One region of the Variovorax sp. 05N34 genome, then DNA from elsewhere that is predicted to be linked to it. Evidence: predicted binding sites of a transcription regulator. Region 1 holds the regulator's gene; the other holds the start of a gene.
The links. Region 1 encodes NrdR, which represses ribonucleotide reductase genes. Its sites were predicted from a motif close to CACNANATNTNGTG; they were not measured.

Region 1 (7,928 bases):
TCACTGAGGTGAACGACCCGGTCCAGCGGCCTGACGTCAGCCAGGGCGATCTTCAGCGAGTCGAAACCCAGAAGATCCTTGCCTTTGGTGTCCGCGACTTTGATGCCGTTCGCGGCGATGGTGCCTGTGATCTTGAGCCCCGCCGTAGCCGCCTGCTCGAAATCCACCTTCAGGTCGGCATCGAGCTTGCCGGCTTGCACCAACACGGGAAGATCGCCCGGCATGTACGCCAGATAAGGAACGAGGTCGAGCCCCTGGAAGCTCAGTTGCGCATCAGTCTTGTGGCTTTCGGCGAAAGGCGTGGACGATGCGGACGAATCGAACTTGCTGCCGTTGAGCACGAAAGCGAGCTTGGGCTCGGTCTTGACTTCCCGCTGAGAGGCCAGATTGCTCAGGAAGGGCACGTTGAGCACGAAGTCGCGCAGTTCGTGCTTGCGCTTGACCTTCTGGTCGTCGAAATCGAAAGACCCGCCCGAGATTCCGATGTTGTAGATGGCAAAGCGCGGAGGAGCGCCCTTGGGAGCGTCCGGCGCGGGGGCCAGTTTTTGCAGGATGTCATCGATGTCGTACTTGCCGTCCTCAAGATGAGTCAGGAGGATCGCCGGCGAGTCGATGGTCACTGCATCGATCACCGGTGCAAACCGGAGAATGGACTGCAACTCCCCATCCATATAGATGCGCTTGATGGCCAACTGCGAGCGCGCGCCATCGGCCGTGGCGATCTTCAAGTCGTTGACGGCGAGTTCGAGTGTCCAGGGTTTGAAATCGATCTTGCCGACCGTGACCTGTCGGCCCAACTTCTCGCTCGCGATCTTCTGTAGCTGGCTCTTGGCAATCGGCGGAACCGCCAGCCACGCGATAGCCCAGACGCCCAGAAGGACCAGCAAAGCGACGATCCCACGCCGCACCCATTTGTTTTGTTTCAGCCAAGCTGCATTCATCGACCGGGAGTGTGCCCGAAACAATTGAAGGCGAAACGGTGTTGACATTGAGTTGCCAAAGAAGAAAGCCCGGTGTCTCGACGCTGAGCCGAGACACCGGGCTTGATGGCGGGCGCAACGCCCATGCCATCGTTTCGCGCGACCGGAAGTTCAATGTTCCGGCCAGGCTGGCAGCAAGGGATTGCCACCATTTGGCCTCAGTCGCTGAACCGCGGGATTCCTCCTTCGGCTGCTGGACCTTGGTGATACGCCTCAATTCGAGGCCTCTTGAGCGTAGGCGCCTCGCGGAGAATTTTCAAGTGAGGTTTTCAATCGAAAATTGGTGCCCGATGCGCGAACTAACGTTTACATGAACGGCCAAGTTTTCGAATATCGATTGCATTCCTTATTCTTGACCGGGTATTTAGCCGCTCCTAGAATGCCGCAGCCCTGGCGCCGGACGGCCCAGGACTCTCACAACTCCGCTGCCGACTTTCCCCGGCTTTGATCAGGCGACCGCGCTCCTCCACCATGCGCGGACCTGATTCGTACCAATCCAAGCGCTGCTGCGTTCTGCTTAGCCCAAGGGCATTGCGAACAGGCGCCGCCAGAAAGGAAAAAAAGCGATGAAGCAGGTGCTTGATGCCACCGCCCGAGGGCTACGTACCTTCGCGTCCGACGTTGTCGACGGCTTTTTCGAAATCACCCACAACGGGTTTGCCCTTGTCGGGCTCGCGATCGTCTTTGCCGCCATTGCCATGGTCGCTCGGCCCGATCTTCGCCAATCTGGTGAAGAACAACTCATGGGCTGGCTCCAGTCACGCAAGCCGGCCCCCGAAGTCGCTGCAACGACCGATCTCGAACCCACAGCCATTGAGCGGACCACGGCCGCCAGCCCTCAGGAATTGCCCAAGCAGCAAGCCGCCGTCGCGTACTGGCTGAGCAAGAAATACCGCGTGGCCGTCGAGCCCCTGACCGTCTTGGTCGGCGAAGCTTTCGAGCTCGGCAAACGCACGAAGCTCGATCCGACGCTCATTCTGGCGATCATGGCCGTCGAATCCAGCTTCAATCCTTTCGCCCAGAGCCATGTCGGCGCTCAGGGCCTGATGCAGGTCATGACCCGCGTCCACGGCGAAAAATACGAAAGCGCCGGCGGCACGTTGACTGCTTTCGATCCCGTCACCAACATGCGCGTCGGCGTCAAGGTGCTGCAGGAATGCATCGCCCGCGCCGGCTCTCTCGAGGGCGGCCTGCGCTTCTACGTCGGGGCAGCGAATCTCACCGACGATGGCGGCTACGCCTCCAAGGTCCTGGCCGAGCACGAGCGTCTGCGCCAGGTCGTCGCGGGGCGCGCACCCTCGATCATGGCTCCGTCGCCGGCAGCGCGCCCGAATCCTGTTCCCGTCGTGGGCCCAGCGCCCGCCAAGCAGCCGGCGACTGATCCCGAGCGCGTCGCCTTGCTTGGGGATTCGTAGGCTTTTCGAGACGACGGCGACCGTCGTCAGCTACACTCGGCCAGCACGCGACTGGCGATAGGCGCAACCCTTTTCAGGTGCTTTGCGCTGACGTGGACTACCACTGGGAAGCGTGCCGCCTGCAGTCTCGAGCAGGCGTTCCGCCGTTCGCCTGGGCAGCCCTTGTTTGGTTGAAGAACAAGGACCATCGTCTTGAAGGACTGCCATGTACAACCGCAATCATCTGGTCGAACAGACCGATCCTGAAATCTGGGCTGCCATCCAGGCCGAAAACGCCCGCCAGGAACACCACATCGAGCTCATCGCGAGCGAAAACTACGCGTCGCCGGCTGTCATGGCTGCCCAGGGCTCGCAACTCACCAACAAGTACGCCGAAGGCTATCCGGGCAAGCGCTATTACGGCGGTTGCGAGCACGTGGACGTGGCCGAGCAGTTGGCCATCGATCGCGCGAAGCAACTCTTCGGCGCCGACGCGGCCAACGTCCAGGCGCATTGCGGCGCCTCCGCCAACGAAGCCGTCATGCTGGCCTTCCTGAAGCCCGGCGACACCATCATGGGCATGAGCCTGGCAGAAGGGGGGCACCTGACGCACGGCATGCCGCTCAACATGAGCGGCAAGTGGTTCAACGTCGTGAGCTATGGCCTGAATGACAAGGAAGAAATCGACTACGACGCGATGGAACGCAAGGCGCATGACGCAATGCCCAAGCTCATCATCGCGGGCGCGTCGGCCTATTCGCTGCGCATCGACTTCGAGCGCTTCGCCAAAGTGGCCAAGGATGTCGGCGCGATCTTCATGGTCGACATCGCCCACTACGCCGGGCTGGTCGCCGCGGGCGTGTATCCCAACCCCGTGCCTCACGCCGACGTCGTCACTTCCACCACGCACAAGAGCCTGCGCGGCCCGCGCGGCGGCATCATCCTGATGAAGTCGCAGCACGAAAAGGCCATCAACAGCGCGATCTTCCCGGGACTGCAGGGTGGCCCGCTGATGCATGTGATTGCCGCCAAGGCGGTCGCCTTCAAGGAGGCGCTCTCCCCCGAATTCAAGGCGTACCAGCAGCAGGTGGTCAAGAACGCTCAGATCGTCGCCGAGACGCTCACCGGGCGAGGCCTGCGCATCGTGAGCGGCCGCACCGAAAGCCACGTCATGCTCGTCGACTTGCGCGCCAAGGGCATTACGGGCAAGGAAGCCGAAGCCGTGCTGGGTGCCGCCCATATGACGATCAACAAGAACGCCATCCCGCATGACCCGGAAAAGCCGATGGTCACCAGCGGCGTGCGCATCGGCACGCCGGCGATGACGACCCGCGGCTTCAAGGACGAAGAAGCGCGAATGACCGCCAACCTGATCGCCGACGTGCTCGAAAACCCGCGCGATGCGGCCAACATCGAGGCGGTGCGCGCCAAGGTGAACGCGCTGACCAGCCGCTTCCCGGTCTATCGCTGATCCCATGACTGCCGTGCCCGGCGGAGCCGCCGCATGAAATGCCCTTTCTGCGGCCACCTCGAAACGCAGGTCGTCGAGACGCGCGTTTCGGAGGACGGCGACTTCGTCCGCCGTCGCCGGCAGTGCAGCGCTTGCGACAAGCGCTTCACCACCTACGAGCGGCCGGACGTGAACTTTCCGGTCGTGGTCAAGAAGGACGGCAGCCGCGCCGACTTCGTGGCCGCGAAGGTCCGCGCCTCGATGATGCTGGCGTTGCGCAAGCGCCCGGTCAGCATCGAGCAGATCGACACGGCGTTGCTGCGCATCGAGCAGAAGCTGCTTTCCAGCGGCTTGCGCGAGATCGAATCGACGAAAGTGGGCGAGCTCGTGATGCGCGAGCTCAAGCGACTGGACAAGGTCGCCTACGTCCGTTTTGCTTCGGTCTACCGCAGCTTCGAGGACGTGGACGAGTTCAGGCAGTTGCTCAGAGACATCTAGCGAGAGTCAACCTCAACCCTGCAGTCCAAGGGGGCGCAGGGCCCCGGAGCGGTCATCCCTTGCCGCAAACGCCCCCGCCGCAGTTGCCCTTTTTGTCGGGATCACAAATTCGTGCCCGGCCCGCTACGGACAGAACGACGGAACTGCGTCGCCCCGTCGATGCCCTGAATGTCACGCACCCAGCGCTCGCTCGCGAGAAGCCATTGGCATCGAAGGTGATCGATTTGTCGAAGCCGTTGCCGGTGCTGGTATCGACTTCGATTCCAGTCCTGAGCGCTTCGAATGTGCGCAGCACTGCCGACTCGTCATCAACCGCAGTGGTCACCTCCCATCCATTGTTCCAGTCGCGACTCATTGCGGTCAGCGTTGCCTTTTGCGAACGCTTCATGGCCTCCGATCGCGCAAGACTCAATGCAGCAATGAAATCGCTCGCGGTCGAGGCGAGACGTTGATTGAGCAGCAGATCCCTGAAGCTGGGAACGGCGACTGCGCTCAGGATTGCGACGAGCGCAACGACGATCATCATCTCTATCAATGTGAACCCGCGGGCACCGCGGCGATATGCAGGGCGAAAGAAGCGTGCGTTCATTGCCAGCACCTGCTTTGGTCGTCGCCGTCGCATCCCTTGACTCCGGTGCTTTCGAGCCAGATGTTGCCTACGGCAGGGTCGGAGAAGCCGGCCCTCAAAGTGGCAGTCAGGCGGATGCAATGGTCAGGGTCATCGCGTCCGTCGCATGCGCCGAGAGCGATCTCGTACTTGCTGGTGCCTTCGCTGTCGCCCGAGCCTGTCTTGTACAGCGCCTTGTTGTACCTTGCGCGCTGCGTGTAGACGCGCTCCTGCTGCTGCATTTCCTGCATGAGTGCGGTACGAGCTTCAGCGCGCCAACCCTTTCGGACGGAATCCATGTACGACGGATAGGCGATAGCGCCAAGGATGGCAACCAGCGCCACCACGATCAGCATTTCGATCAGCGTAAAGCCGCCAGACAAGCACGGCCGTTCGGTAGCCGAGTGCTTCATTTGCGGATGTCCTTGAAGTTGAGCACTTCGCGCCAGTTGAGACGGCCGGCAATTTGCGAGATCACGCCGCCTGCATCGCCTGCGATAGGGCTGACGATTGCACTCCCCGGACGGGAGCCCTCTCCCGAACCGAGGTTGATGACAGAAACCTTCTTGCGCTCGATGCGCCGGCCAAAGGTATCGGTCGAGCTGAAAGCGCCCTCGCCTTCCTGGATCAACAGCGGCGCCCCGAGCACACCAACGGTGGACGGAATGCAGGTGCTGCCCGATGACAGTCCGGTCATCGCATTCACCGCGCAGCTGTGCCCGCCGCCCCCGTTGCCTTCCAGGCCGCAAACGTTCGAGTCCGGAATCAACGTGTTGAACACCAAATAGCCATCGCTCAGCAACATTTGGGAAACTTGGCGCTCTCCTTGGCTCTCCGCGTCCGGCAGATCGAAGTACCAGCCTCGACGGTGCGGCGTCTTGGCGTTGTAGTTGCCGTAGACGAAGGCATCGCCGGAGATGGTGAACTGACCCGCGTGCTCGATATCGGCCTTCACCTGTCGCTGCTGCAAGTGCGTGCGAGTCTCGCTGTCGGAGATGGCCATGCCGGTGTCGTATACGCTGTAGAGCGTCTGCGTGTTGCGGCTGGTCAGGTCATCGACTTCGACGAATTTGCCGGTGCCGAAGAGCACGATCGCACCACCGTTCGGCCCTGCACCCACCTCCGGCGCAATTGTGATGGGCTGCCGTTTGCCCGCATCGTCTTTCGCGACCATGAGCGGTGCACCGCTCAGTGCCAGCGCGCCAGACTTGGCCGACTCGTTCCACGGCGCACTCTTGGTGAAATCGAACTTCCACAAATTGCCTTGGGTGTCGCCGGCGAAGAGCAGTAGGGTCGTGTTGTCTGCGCTTGTGTAGTCGCCCACCGGACCCAACGCATTGACGACAGTCGCATCGACCGGATCAGGCAGCACGATCTTGAAATAATCCTTCTCGATCACCCATGGCGTGTTGGCTTGCTTGTCCAAGGCCAGCAGGAACAGAGCCGCTGCCTTGTTCGGATTGCCGTTGTTGAAGCCCGAGGGCACCACGGCAAACCATCGATAGACGCCGGCCTGGCCAGCCGCGGCCGCCTCTGTCCGAAACTTCATGATGCGCGGCGCCTGAGTGACGTGCCCCATGTCCGGGTCATCGGCCCCCGTGAACTCCCACATCACCCGATCTTCAGAAAAGCGCGCCGGGTCGGAGATGTCCAGTGCGAAGACGCCGCGTGCGCCGCCGCCCATGCCAGAGACGAGCACCGTCTTCGCCGATCCGTTTGCCGATTGGATTTCACCTGAGACGGAATTGCCGTCGACATAGGACTGGTGGCCGTAGTCAGGCGAGGTGTAGGCGCCGAGCCTTGCGTGCAACGCACGTGGCACGTAGGCAAACAATTCGTCGCCGCTATCGGCTGCGAACGCGTGGAGCATGCCGTCGTTCGCGCCGACGTACACAGCCTGCGCAGCGGCGTTTTCGACCCACAGTGGGGCAGCATTCGCGATGTCGCCCATGACCGAATCACGTGTTCTGAACTGGCCATTGCCGCCTTCGGCTTCCTTCGAACGATCGCCGCGGAGATAGTCGACGCGGGCCTCGCCGAGATTGTCTTTTGTACCTGTCGCGGAATAGGGTTCCGTGTCCAGGCGACCCTTCAACGTGGCGTCTTCCTTCAGCGCATTCCAGGTGAATTCAGCGCCGGCGCCGGAACTGAGCATGGTGAAGATGCGCCGTGTATCAGGGTCGCGAGCCTGGATCGGCGGATTCGCCTGAAGGTTGCCGGTCAGTCGATCGCCAGCATTCCAGATCGGCGTGGCGTCCTGGCCTGCTGCACCGTTTTCATGGCGCAACTTATAGGCGAGCACCGAGCCAGACCATCGCGTGCTGTCCGCTTGAGGAACGTAAAGCGTCCCCCCGGTGGACGCAATGCGCGAATTCGACAATGCACCCCCTGCAGGGCTCCCGCTGCTCACGCTCGACGCGCCGGCACTTGCACTCGCAAAAATCCTGCGAACGGCCGCGACCATCTTCCGAGGCTCGTCGGCGAGGAAATATTTGGCCGGCTTGGGCTTTGCGTCGTCGTCGACCCCGGATTGCCATTCGGCATTCGAAAAGGATTCATCGGCGCCCGCTCCGATGGAAGTCACGAATGGATTGCCATCGTTGTTCTTGTCGTCGAAGCCGCCGTACTTTGCGGCCAAATAGAACGAACTGCCGCGTTGCTTCTCACCCATGGTGCCCGAGCCCGATTCGTCCATGTCGACGGCGTAGGTCTTGACGCGCACGCCCGGGTAATCGCCCCGAATGGATTGCGTGTTGGCCCAATAGGCCAATCCTGCCCATCCCAATGATCCTTGGTCGGACCCGACATCCAAGGTGTCGATGTTTGCAGAGGTGATTGTTTGCCTGTTCGCAAGATGATCGGTATAGGCAATAGCGCGCGGCCCGGCATCATTGCCGCGCGTCATCAAAGTGGCATTGCTTCCCGAAGGACCAGGGTATGAAAGAGCCTCATTGTTCTCGAATGCCCCGACGATCCTCGACCAGAAGGCAGTGTCAGGA
Region 2 (7,928 bases), on a different contig from region 1:
GGATCAGGAACTGGTCCTTCTCGCGGATCGACGGCACTTCGTTGTAGGCGTTGAAGATCTCGCTCTCGTCCAGGCCGAGCGATTCGACGATGTACTGGTAGGCGTGCGTGTGGATCGCTTCCTCGAACGCCTGGCGCAGCAGGAACTGCCGGCACTCGGGCGCCGTGATGTGGCGATAGGTGCCCAGCACGATGTTGTTGGCGGCCAGCGAGTCGGCCGTCACGAAGAAGCCGAGGTTGCGCTTGACGATGCGGCGCTCGTCTTCGGTCAGGCCGTTGGGATCTTTCCATAGCGCGATGTCGCGCGTCATGTTCACTTCCTGCGGCATCCAATGGTTGGCGCAGGTGGCGAGATACTTTTCCCAAGCCCACTTGTACTTGAACGGAACCAACTGATTGACGTCGGTCTGGCCGTTGATGATGCGCTTGTCTGCTGCGTTGACGCGCCGCGTGGCTGCTGGTGCGGGTCGCACCGCTGCGCCGTCATCGAACGTGCGCACGGCGGGCGACGAAATCGAAACGGGGGAAAGCGAAGCAGGAGAAATGTGGGAAGCAATTTGCGAAGTCGGAAACTCCGACGAGCGGCCGACTTGCGTGCCGCTGTTCGATGTGTGCCGCAATCCTTGTTGCAGATCCTTTGGCAAGGAGGGCTTGACTTCTTCGTCCCAGGTCAACATAGAAAAATCCAATGCTCAAATTATGTGAGCAACGATGTGAGTTGCAAAGTGCTCCTTCACATCGCGCTCCAATTATGTTGTCGTTATGTTGTTCGCTTGCATCGCTAATTGTCAGGCGATGCCGCAAACGACCTCCACTTCACGCCGACATCATTGGCATGCTTCGCACGTCGGATCATCGACGCCGCAGAATGCGATGTCGGTTGCGGGCATCGCACTCAACTGCGCTTGTGCTGCGAGTGCCGCGGCTTCGAGCGCGCTCATGCCCGATGACGAATCGCCACTGCCCGATGACACCGCGTTGAGCCGACCCGATTGCACGGTGGATTTCTCCGCGTGCGTCGCGCTCTGCGTGCGAAGGTAGTAGGTGGTCTTGAGGCCACGCAGCCATGCAAGCTTGTAGGTGTCGTCGAGCTTCTTGCCCGATGCGCCGGCCATGTAGATGTTGAGCGATTGCGCCTGGTCGATCCACTTCTGGCGACGTGCAGCGGCTTCGACGAGCCACGTGGTCTCGATCTCGAACGCCGTGGCGTAGAGCGACTTGATGTCCTGCGGTACGCGATCGATGGGGCGCAGCGAGCCGTCGAAATGCTTGAGGTCCATCACCATCACATCGTCCCAGAGGCCCAGGCGCTTGAGGTCGCGCACCAGGTAATGGTTGATGACGGTGAACTCGCCGGATAGGTTGGACTTGACCGAGAGGTTGCCGAAGCAGGGCTCGATCGAAGCGTCCACGCCGATGATGTTGGAGATGGTTGCCGTCGGTGCGATGGCCACGCAGTTCGAATTGCGCATGCCGTCGGACTTGATCTTCTGGCGCAGCGAATCCCAGTCGAGGGTGGACGAGCGGTCCACTTCCACGTAGCCGCCGCGCGCCTTCTCGAGCAGGTCGAGCGTGTCGGAGGGCAGCACGCCCTTGTCCCACAGCGAGCCCTTGTAGCTCGAGTATTTGCCGCGCTCGCGCGCCAGGTCCGTCGAGGCCCAGTAGGCGTAGTAGCAGATCGCTTCCATCGATTCGTCGGCGAACTGAACGGCTTCCTGTGAGGCGTAGGGAATGCGCAGTTCGTACAGCGCGTCCTGGAAGCCCATCAGTCCGAGGCCGACCGGACGGTGGCGCAGGTTCGAGTCGCGCGCCTTCTTGACCGCGTAGTAGTTGATGTCGATGACGTTGTCGAGCATGCGCATCGCCGTCGAGATGGTGCGCTTGAGCTTTTCCTGGTCGACCTTGCCGTTCTTCAGGTGCTGCAGCAGATTGACCGAGCCGAGATTGCAGACCGCGGTTTCGGTGTCGCTGGTGTTCAGCGTGATCTCGGTGCAGAGATTCGACGAATGCACGACGCCGGCGTGCTGCTGGGGCGAGCGCACGTTGCAGGCATCCTTGAACGTGATCCACGGATGGCCGGTTTCGAACAGCATCGTGAGCATCTTGCGCCACAGGTCCGAGGCCGGGATGGTGCGGCTTGGCTTGAGATCGCCGCGCGAAGCCTTTTCTTCGTAGGCGACGTAGGCCGCTTCGAAGTCGGCACCGAACTTGTCGTGCAGGTCGGGCACGTTCGATGGCGAGAACAGCGTCCAGTTGCCCTTTTCCATCACGCGGCGCATGAACAGGTCGGGGATCCAGTTCGCGGTGTTCATGTCGTGCGTGCGGCGGCGATCGTCGCCGGTGTTCTTGCGCAGCTCGAGGAATTCCTCGATGTCGAGATGCCAGCTTTCCAGGTAGGTGCACACGGCGCCCTTGCGCTTGCCGCCCTGGTTCACCGCGACGGCGGTGTCGTTCACCACCTTGAGGAAGGGCACGACGCCTTGCGATTCGCCGTTGGTGCCCTTGATGTGGCTGCCGAGGGCGCGCACGCGCGTCCAGTCGTTGCCCAGGCCGCCCGCGAACTTGGACAGGAGCGCGTTTTCTTTGATCGACTCGTAGATGCCGTCGAGGTCGTCGGGCACAGTCGTGAGATAGCAACTCGACAGTTGCGATCGCAGCGTGCCGCTGTTGAACAGCGTCGGCGTGCTCGACATGAAGTCGAAGGAAGACAGCACTTCATAAAACTCGATCGCGCGGGCTTCGCGGTCGATCTCGTTGAGCGCGAGGCCCATCGAGACGCGCATGAAGAAGGCTTGCGGCAGCTCGATGCGCGTCTTGCGCACGTGCAGGAAATAGCGGTCGTAGAGCGTCTGCAGGCCGAGGTAGTCGAACTGCATGTCGCGCTCCGGCTTGAGCGCGGCGCCCAGGCGGGCCAAGTCGAACTGCAGCAGCTTCTCGTCCAGCAGCTCGTTGTCGACCCCCTTCTTGATGAACTGGGGAAAGTAGTCGGCGTAGGCTTGCGCGCGGTCGGCTGGCGGCACTTCGCGGCCGATCACTTCCTTGAAGATCGTGTGCAGCAGCAGGCGCGCGGTGGCGAAGGTGTAGTCGGGATCTTTCTCGATCAGCGTGCGTGCGGCGAGGATCGACGCCTTGTAGACCTCGTCGAGCGGAACGCCGTCGTAGAGGTTGCGCATCGTCTCGGCGAGGATCGGGTCGGCCGTGATCGTGTCGCCCAGGCCGGTGCAGGCCGATTCGATGAGGGCCTTGAGCTCGTTCAGGTCGAGCGCGACTCTTTCGCCGCGGTCGAGTACGTGCAGCGCGGGCTGGGCCACGGGCGCGTCCTGTTCGCCTTGCTTGGTGCGCTCCTGCGAGCGGCGTTCGCGGTACAGCACATAGGCGCGGGCGATCTCATGATGGCCGCCGCGCATGAGGCCGAGTTCGACCTGGTCCTGCACGTCTTCGATGTGGAACGTGCCGCCGCCCGGACGCGAACGCACCATGGCGCGCACGACGGCCTGCGTCAGTGTGTCGACGGTCTCGCGCACGCTGGCCGAAGCCGCGCCCTGCGTGCCATGCACGGCCAGGAACGCTTTCATCATCGCGATGGCGATCTTGTTCGGCTCGAAGGGCACGACCGCGCCATTGCGGCGGATGATCTGGTAGTGGGCCAGCGCGTTGCCGGCGGGGGAGCCGGCGACATCCCGGCTTTGCGGCGTCGAGGGTACGGCGCGAGAGGTGGAAGGGGTGTTCAGTGCAGTTTGCATGCGATCCTCGTATGGGCGATTCTTGTTCGGTGCGGCGTTGTCGGGCCGCTGTTTCCGGCAGTGAGTGCCGGGGCAGGGCACACTATATCTAGTGGCAAAGAGGGCTACAAGCCACTAGATATAGCGTTTTCGACAATTAGCAACGGATGTGAAAATTCTCGCCGGCCTTTTGATCGGCAGCGAAGCCGCATCCCGGTTGGGACAAGGCAGCGAGGTCCCCTGCCCATGCGCATTCCAGGCCGATTTACGCTGGGAAAGCGCATGGATACTGCGCTGCCGCCGAGCCACGGAGGTACGCACGTGCCTCAAGGCCCGCGCATCGGCTGTTACTTTGCCATTGAAAAAAACTTCAAGAGCCAAGCGCGGCCGGCGGAAACATCGCCTGTTGCCAGCCGAGTTGCTCACGAAGCAAGCGCCAGTCGAAGCCCGGCCCCGGATCTTCCTTGCGGCCAGGAGCGATGTGTTCGTGGCCTGCGATGTACGAAATCGCGTAGCGCTGCGCGATCGATGGGCAAAGGCTGGCCAGGGTTTCGTACTGCGCTTGCTCGAAGGCGTCGCCTTCGAGCCCTTCGAGTTCGATGCCGATCGAATCGTCGTTGCAGTTCTCGCGCCCACGCCAGCACGAGGCGCCGGCGTGCCATGCGCGATCGTCGCAGCTCACGAACTGCCACAGTTCGCCATTGCGCCGCACATAAAAATGCGCAGAGACTTCGAGGCCGCGGATGCCCGAAAAATAAGGGTGCGCATCCCAGTCGAGGCTGTTCGTGAAGAGCTGCTGAACTTCATCGCCACCGTAATGTCCCGGCGGCAGGCTGATTGAATGCAGCACGATCAGGTCGATGTTCGCGCCTCTGGGTCGCGCCCCGAAATTGGGGGACGGCAAGCGGCGAGCGAAGCGATACCACCCCGATTCCCAAAGTGCTGTGTCGGCTTCACTCATCGGCGCCTAGACCGCTGGCATCGTCGCCATGCGGTGTGGTGATGCCCAGGCGCGCAATCCGATAGCGAATCTGTCGCAGGCTCAGGCCGAGGCGCGCGGCGGCGGCAGTTCGGTTGAAGCCCGTTTCCTGCAGCGCCCGCACCAGGATCTGGCGCTCTTGCTCGTCCAGATAGCTTTGCAGATCGCGTGGTACGGCGGACGGCGTCCGGGGATGGATGCTGACAGGGGCCGCGGCGGCCGCTGGCACGGGCTCGGCAAGCGGCGCGGGTCCCGTCTGCTGGGATTCGGACGGAACTGCCGTGCCTGCGCCCCCCATGAGATCGAGGTGAAGCACATCGCCATCGCTGAGCGCCACCGCGCGGTGCAGGAGATTTTCAAGCTCGCGAACGTTGCCGTGCAGCGGATGTTCGGCGAGCCTCTGCAGGACTTGGGCGGAAAGCGTGGGCACCGGCATGCCGGCATCGCGGGCGATGCGCGCGAGCAAGGCGTTGCACAGTGCTGGCAGATCGCCTCGACGGTCCCGCAGCGCAGGCACAGCGATCTCGATCACGTTGAGCCGGTAGAAGAGATCCTGCCGGAATCGGCTGGCTTGCACTTCGGCATGCAGGTCCTTGTGGGTCGCGCTCACGATTCGGACGTCGACGGCATCTTCCTGCGTCGAACCGATGGGGCGAACGCTGCGTTCCTGGATGGCGCGCAGCAGCTTCGACTGCATGGCGAGCGGCAAGTCACCGATTTCGTCGAGAAACAGGGTGCCGCCGCGTGCCGCCTGGAAGTAGCCGTCGCGGTCCTGCGAAGAGCCGGTATAGGAGCCTTTTCGCGCGCCGAAGAATTCGGCTTCGAGAAGGTTTTCGGGAATGGCGCCGCAGTTCACGGCCACGAAAGGTCCGTCGCTTCGCTGGCTGCAGGCATGAACGGCGCGCGCGACCAGTTCCTTGCCTGTGCCGGACTCGCCGCGCACGAGCACCGGTGCCATGCCTCGCGCCACCTTGGCAATGCGCGCCTTGACCAGCCGCATGGGTTCGGAGTCGCCCACCAGCCGTTGGAGCGCTGCGACGCCGCTGTCTCCGATCGTCGTTGCGATCGACACACTGTTGTCGTCCGCCGGCCGCGCGGCCCGGATCGGCGCAGGCTGCGAAGGCGCCTGTACGGCAGAAGCCACCACCGATCGGAATTGCTTCAGGTCGACGGGCTTGGTGAGGTAGTCGAAGGCGCCTGCCTTGAGGGCCTCGACCGCGTTTTCCGCTGATCCGTAGGCGGTCATCACCACACAGCGCTCGCTGCGCTGGTCTTGCTGGATGCGCTGGAGGATCTCCATGCCGAGGCCGTCTGGCAGGCGCATGTCGGTGATCACTGCATCGAAGCGGCCGGCGTCGAGATGCTGCCAAGCCTCCGACACGCTGCCCGCCGCCTCGACGCGATAGCCCTCGCGCAGCAAGGTGAGTTCATACAGCGTGCGCAGGTCCGGCTCGTCGTCGACGACCAGGATCTGGGCAGGCTGCGACACGGGCGGGTTGGGGGTGCTCACGCCGCTATTGTGTCAGTCGACTTTCAACTGATGCAAATGCCACAAAGAACTCGTTGCCTTCGGGGCCCGCCGCGGAAAGCGCCCTGCGTTCATAGCCGATGGTCGCGCCGTGCTGCTCGCACAGCTCGCGGCACAGGAACAGTCCGAGTCCGCTCGAGCGGCTCTCGGAGGAAAAGAAGGGTTCGAAAAGATGCCGCTGCACTGCCGGCTCGAGCGGCGCACCGTCGCTCCAGACCTGAAGGGTCGCGCGCCCTGTCGCGTTGCGCCGGGTGCTCACCTGGATCGAGCCCTCCCGGTCCCCGGCGTAGCGCGAGGCGTTGTCCAGCAGATTGACGAGGATGCGCCGCAGATGTTCTGCATCGAAACGCACGTCGGTGCCCGCTTCGAGCGAAAGCAACACGCCTTGCTGCTGCGCGTGCTGGACCCATTCCTCCGCTAGCGAGCGCACCGTCGGGTCGAGCGATACCTGCTCGCCCAGCGGCAGCACGCGTTGCTGCCGAGCCCGCGCCACGTCCAGGACGTCGTCGACGATGCGGGACAGACGCTGAGCGTTCTGCTGAACCATGGTGGTCAACTGGCGATGACCCGGGTCGACGAGATCCTCGCCGAGCAGGGCGCTGGCCTGCGTGATCGCGGCGAGCGGATTGCGGATCTCGTGCGCGACGGCGGCCGACATCCGGCCCATGGCCGCCAGCTTTTCGGTGCGGATGCGTGCTTCGAGCTCGCGCAAGTCCTGCAGGAACATCACGCAGAGGCTTTCGGCGCGCAGGTCCCGGGCCTGCGTCAGGCGTGTGCGGACGCGGACTTCGCGCGGAGCGCCTTGCGGCTGCGCGACCGGCACCTCGGTGGCCTGGGGCGCGCGCCGCGAAAAAGTCTGGCGGGCGAGATGGGCAAGCGGCACCCAGGCCGGATAGGCACTGAGCGCGAAAGGCTGGGGAATCTGCGCGAGACCGTTGCCCAGGATCGCGTCCGCTGCAGGATTGACCGCATGCACCCGGCCCGCGGCATCGACCACGAGCACGCCTTCGCTCAGTGTTTCGATCACGAGATCGTTGACCATCGCGTGCATCTCCGCGGCACTGCGGCTGCGCTGCGCCATGGCTTCCTCGCGCGTGAGGCGGCGGGCCAGCTCGTGGGCGATCAGGGCCACCACGAAGAGCCCGGTGCCCGTCAGAGCTGCCTGGACAAAGCGCGGCGAGGTGTCTGCGGGTTGCTCGAACCAATACCAGCCCGCGTGGCCGAGCAGCAAGAGGGTGGCTGCCGCAGTGGTGCCCAGCCCGACTGCGCCGGTGCCAAGCACGGCCCCCATCAGCACCGGAAGCGCGAACAAGGGCGTGTAGTTGACGCCGCCCACCTGCAGTGTTTGCAGCGCGGTGAACGTGACGAGGTCGATGCCGATGGTCGACAGCCACGCGCCGCCAAACCTGCGAATCGGTTGAAAAGGCGCATACCGCGCGGCCAGCAGCACCGCGATCAGATAGCAGATCGTCAGAGCGATGCCTTGGGCCTGGACGGGCTGCTTGAGCGCCAAGGCGACTCCCGGAAGGAGCAGGAGCACCGCCGCGACAAAGCACCGTGCCGCCATGAAGCCGCGCCAAAGACGCAGCAACGCCGAACTGTCAGCGTTGAATTTCTCGAGCGAACTCCAATCGGTGGCCGGTTCGCCTCGCGACCACAGGTAGGCAGTCATCTGCGGCTTTCCGCTGCTTTGCGGTGGG

Region 2: a site for NrdR is predicted at 3,823-3,836, ahead of AC1DMA_RS21425 (ribonucleoside-diphosphate reductase subunit alpha). Genes of this name have one in related genera too.

Annotation. Positions count from the first base shown of each region.
Region 1 is NZ_JBFTNI010000004.1:457,112-465,039, reverse strand. Features, by position in the region: gene AC1DMA_RS14110 (DUF748 domain-containing protein) at 1-941, opposite strand, end outside; gene AC1DMA_RS14105 (transglycosylase SLT domain-containing protein) at 1,547-2,395, shown strand; ZMP/ZTP riboswitch at 2,433-2,559, shown strand; gene glyA (serine hydroxymethyltransferase) at 2,601-3,845, shown strand; gene nrdR (transcriptional regulator NrdR) at 3,879-4,322, shown strand; gene AC1DMA_RS14090 (GspH/FimT family pseudopilin) at 4,375-4,911, opposite strand; gene AC1DMA_RS14085 (type IV pilin protein) at 4,908-5,342, opposite strand; gene AC1DMA_RS14080 (pilus assembly protein) at 5,339-7,928, opposite strand, start outside.
Region 2 is NZ_JBFTNI010000008.1:70,471-78,398, forward strand. Features, by position in the region: gene AC1DMA_RS21420 (ribonucleotide-diphosphate reductase subunit beta) at 1-676, opposite strand, end outside; gene AC1DMA_RS21425 (ribonucleoside-diphosphate reductase subunit alpha) at 827-3,742, opposite strand; gene ampD (1,6-anhydro-N-acetylmuramyl-L-alanine amidase AmpD) at 4,092-4,682, opposite strand; gene AC1DMA_RS21435 (sigma-54-dependent transcriptional regulator) at 4,675-6,189, opposite strand; gene AC1DMA_RS21440 (sensor histidine kinase) at 6,215-7,900, opposite strand; gene AC1DMA_RS21445 (PP0621 family protein) at 7,897-7,928, opposite strand, start outside.